One region of the Sporosarcina sp. Y838 genome, then DNA from elsewhere that is predicted to be linked to it. Evidence: riboswitches for the same ligand, from Rfam matches in the RefSeq annotation. Region 1 holds a riboswitch; the other holds the start of a gene.
The links. A riboswitch is a leader RNA that binds a small molecule or an ion and turns the genes downstream of it on or off. The one in region 1 is predicted to bind lysine.
Positions count from the first base shown of each region.

Region 2: it holds a riboswitch for lysine, as region 1 does, so the genes downstream of both, AC1TO4_RS08480 (aspartate kinase) here and AC1TO4_RS14160 (Na+/H+ antiporter NhaC family protein) in region 1, are expected to answer to the same signal.

Region 1 is NZ_JBXCJD010000012.1:42,312-44,727, forward strand. It holds gene AC1TO4_RS14160 (Na+/H+ antiporter NhaC family protein) at 1-1,199, opposite strand, end outside; lysine riboswitch at 1,344-1,526, opposite strand; gene yunB (sporulation protein YunB) at 1,585-2,361, opposite strand.
Region 2 is NZ_JBXCJD010000005.1:32,509-34,924, reverse strand. It holds gene uvrC (excinuclease ABC subunit UvrC) at 1-893, shown strand, start outside; lysine riboswitch at 942-1,121, shown strand; gene AC1TO4_RS08480 (aspartate kinase) at 1,211-2,416, shown strand, end outside.

The DNA of each region.
Region 1 (2,416 bases):
GTTGAAAAAGCCATAATGCAAGCAAGTATGAACATAATAACAGGCAAGAATGAAACCGGTATATTTGATTTCATTACAAGGTCAGATAAGAATAGACCCGTTTCAAGTGTTCCGATTAAGAACGATAGTGACCAAGCAAAAATAAGGATTAAAACAGGCGGCATCATAGAATTCATTCCATTTATAAACGCACTGCCCATAAGCGAAAAGCTCGCCGTTTCATTATTTTTCATCTGCTGCATATATAACGCTGCCGCAACTAGGGTAGCTATAATTCCACCCGCCAACAATGAAAGTGCGACATCCGTACTTTCAAAGATCGAGAAGATATTCATCGATCCTCCGATTAGATAGCCAGACACAAACATCGCCGCAAATGTTACTATAACGAGTGTGACAATCGGCGCCACAAGATCTCGTACGCGGCCATGCGTATGTACAGGAAATTCCTCTTTCAATTGACCCGGAATTTCTTTGTCAGGGTCAAATAATTGGCCTGTTTCAGTTGCAAGTTGTTCATGTTTCTTCATATCGAATAGATCGAAATTGGTCCATGCAAGGAAGAATACCATTGCGAGTGTTGCGATAACGTAAAAATTCATGGGTGCCATCATTACGAACGCGGATAATGGCGAATAACTGATTGCTGCTGCACCGCCAAATATAAGGGCGAGTTGTCCGATTAAAAAGGCACCCCAGCTTGAAATTGGTGAAATGACACAAATCGGTGCTGAAGTCGAGTCGATGAAATAAGCCAATTTCGCTCTTGAAACCCTGTGCTGATCCGTAATCGGACGCGCGATTTGTCCCACTGCCAATGCATTGAAATAATCATCCACAAAAATAGCAAGACCGAGTGATACCGTGAGCAATTTTGCCCCACGTTTTGTTTTAATATGGCGTACTGCCCATTCTGCAAATGCTCTGCTACCTCCAGACAAGCTAACGAAAGCAGTGATAACACCTAAGAGCAGGATAAATAGAACAATGTAAATATTCGCTGTATTTAGTCCACCATCCCAAAATGTCGCTTTAATGGATTGCCATAATATGCTCAGCGTTTCTACAGGAGCGAATGACGCCGCTAGCAAAGCACCTGAGACGATTCCAGCACCTAGCGATAACAGCACCCTTTTTGTTGCAAACACCATAATAATGGCGATTAGTGGTGGTAATATTGATACCCAAGTTCCAATCATTTTCTATTCCTCCATTTTGTCGGGTCGAGGCCCTTTCAAGGGGGAATACAAAAAACCGACTGCTAATTACACTTCTCGAGTGTAATTGGAGCCGGCTTTATCTACGTTTCGTTTGTTGGATAAATAATACAGCTTATCTAACTCACGACTTGTAGCTCATCATACATGTTCTTAAGACGTATGACAGTGTTATCCCTATTCGGAACAACCCCAGCCTGATAGATCTCGACGATCTTACCACGCTTCGGCAAAGCTTCCTTTTGCACACGGTCATCGGTGTCAATCTCGCGTGTGTGACTAATAAGCAATGCAGCCTCTACCCAATCGATATTTCTAATCCTCTAATAGCCTATCAGTTATCCGCAGCATTTTCAAGTATTCTTCTTCACTCATATTCAGTGCTTAATGGAACTTCAACCGAAGGAGCATTATCGGTTCCATTATTGTAGATTTGAGGCACCTTACCTTGAATAAGCCCCATGGCTACCGGAATTTTTTGATTAATAACACTTTTTTCAGTTGCAAGCGGAACTATAATCTGGACATTGACTGTTAATAATATATTCACTTCAACGTAGGCACTGTTTATACCAAAAGGAAGAATTTCCGTATCGATTGTCGCACTGACATCACCAATGACATGGAAACGAATTGGAATCTTAGGACCCAAGTTTCCTAGCAATGGAATATTCGTCGCTTGACCGATAGGAACGAAGAAGACGACTCCTCCTTGAGTTTCCATTGCATCGGGATCGAATTTGATTTCATTCTGTGGGGGTAATATATCAAGATTTCCCTCCGAAGCTTGTTGTAAATGGGACTCGACAAGCGTTTGGGTTTCAGCCAACACTCTGTTAATCACTTCCGTGTTAAACTTCCATGTAACAACACCCGTAGATTCATTGGGAATATCCACGATGATATCATTGACGTCGAGCACAGTAGCAACCCTTGAATTGATGGCCTTACTAATAACATGTGAGGCTATTCTTTGCGTCTGTACTTCTGCATATTGGACATATATTGGAGTAAGCCTCATATTGACTACATAAAAAAACAAGAAAACTGCTATAAAAAATGTAGGTACCAAAATAGGTAATAGTCTACGCTTTTTTTTCCTGGTTTTCCTGGTTCTTCTGGTGACTTGCCCCTGAAATTTCAAAACGACTCCTCCTGCTTTTAAGCTATGCAGGAATTGAGCCGTTTATTCTTAGGCA
Region 2 (2,416 bases), on a different contig from region 1:
TGATTCCCCAGGAAATACTTTTGCCACAAGGAATCGATAATGTAATCATCAGTAGGCTTCTCGATGTCAATGTATTCATTCCACAGCGCGGAAAAAAGAAGGATCTCGTCCAATTGGCAGTCAAAAACGCAGAGATATCATTGTCAGAAAAGTTCCATCTCATTGAACGTCAGGAAATGCGGACAATCGGTGCATGTGAGGAACTTGGCAAAGCGATGAACATCACAGTTCCTTTACGTATTGAAGCATTTGATAATTCACATATGTATGGCGCTGATGCAGTTTCTGCAATGGTTTCATTTGTTGACGGGAAACCGAATCGAAAAGATTACAGAAAATATAAAACGATGACCGCGGCAGCGCACGACGATTATGGTGCAATGCGTGAAGTTGTACGGAGACGTTATATTCGTGTGTTGAAAGATGATTTGCCATTACCAGACCTTATTGTTGTTGATGGGGGTAAAGGTCATATGGAGTCTGTTAGGGAAATCATTGAGGATGAGTTGAATTTATCCATTCCCATTGCGGGACTTGCAAAAGATGAGAAGCACCAAACAGCACAACTCCTTTATGGTAACCCGGTTGAAATGATACCACTTAAGAGGTCGAGTGAAGGATTTTACTTATTGCAAAGAATCCAGGATGAAGTGCATCGATTTGCAATCACGTTCCACAGACAACGCCGCGAAACGAATTCATTGACGTCAGCACTGGATGGATTGCCGGGAGTTGGGCAAAAACGGAAAACGATGCTGTTAAGGCATTTTGAATCCGTAGAAAAGATTCGCGAAGCTACGATTGAACAATTGCAAGAAGCAGGACTACCTGTAGGTGTAGCAAAATCAGTTGAAGCGCATTTTCGCGAGATGGCATTGCGGGAAAAAAAGTAATATGGTAAGGTGAAACCAATGAATTTTTTCACTAATACATTTATATGTAGTGAAGATAGAGGTGCGGTAACCAATAGTAGATCCACGGAAGGCGGCAGCCTAATGAAAGGGATTGAAAGGGGTATTCGCCGAAGCGGATGAATCGTCTGTCACGATTGTCATGCTGGATTTCCATTGAATAAGTGGAGATTTGTCAGGTATGGAAATACCTGGAGGGCTATCTGGATGGGGCGTCTCTTCGGGGATAGCTCCAATCAGACCGGCTCTCATACTTTTGAGGGCCGTTTTTGCATTCAGGGGAAAATGGAGGAAAAATCATGGGACGTATTGTAATGAAATTCGGAGGGACATCAGTTGCAAATCCAGAGAGAATTGCACGGGCTGCAACACTTGTTAAAAATGAGGTTAATCGTGGAAACCAAGTGGCTGTCATTGTCTCTGCGATGGGTAAAACAACAGATGAACTATTAAGGTTGGCAATGGAGATTAATCCCAAAGCAGGACGGCGCGAATTGGATATGCTTCTTGTAACAGGAGAACAAGTAACAGCGTCTTTACTTGCAATGGCGATTACTGCACAAGGGTTAGAAGCACGGTCATACACAGGTTGGCAAGCAGGGGTAACGACAGAGGCTGTTCATGGTAATGCAAGGATTGAACAAGTTAATGCTGACAAAATTCAAACCGCACTAGAATCAGGCGCGGTTGCAGTAATCACTGGTTTCCAAGGAATTGATAATAACGGTGAGTTGACAACACTTGGTCGCGGTGGTTCCGATACGAGTGCCGTCGCAATTGCGATTGCACTCGATGCAGCTAGTTGTGATATTTACACGGACGTCGAAGGGGTATTTACGACGGACCCAAGATTGATCGAACAAGCGACGAAACTTGAGGAAATATCTTACGATGAAATGTTGGAAATCGCTAACCTTGGTGCGGGTGTGCTTCATCCAAGAGCAGTTGAGTTTGCAAAAAATCATCAAATGCCGCTTCGGGTAAGACCGGCTCATATGGACGGAGTAGGAACAGTTATCAAGGAGGAAATCGATTTGGAAAACAATTTAATTGTACGTGGCATCGCTTTTGAGAGAGAAATTGTACGGATTACAGTGATGTATGAAGTACCTTATAATGGCTCACTTGCTAATATTTTCACTGCACTCGCGAAACAACATGTAAACGTCGACATCATTGTTCAGACAATTATGGAAGGCGTACAGCCGTCTGTGTCATTTTCCATCAAAAAAGAGGATTTCGCAGAAGCGATAAATGTTTTGGAGACCGAAAAAGAATCGCTCGGTTACAGTCGGGCAGATTTTGAAGTAGGACTGGCGAAAGTTTCAATCGTGGGCAGTGGAATGGTATCGAATCCGGGAGTTGCTGCGCAAATGTTCGACACGCTGAGGAACGCAACCGTTCCCGTGAAAATGGTGAGCACTTCTGAAATCAAAGTCTCCGTAGTCATTCCTGAATCGGATATGGAGAAAGCAGTTGCAACACTTCATGAGCAATTCGGTTTA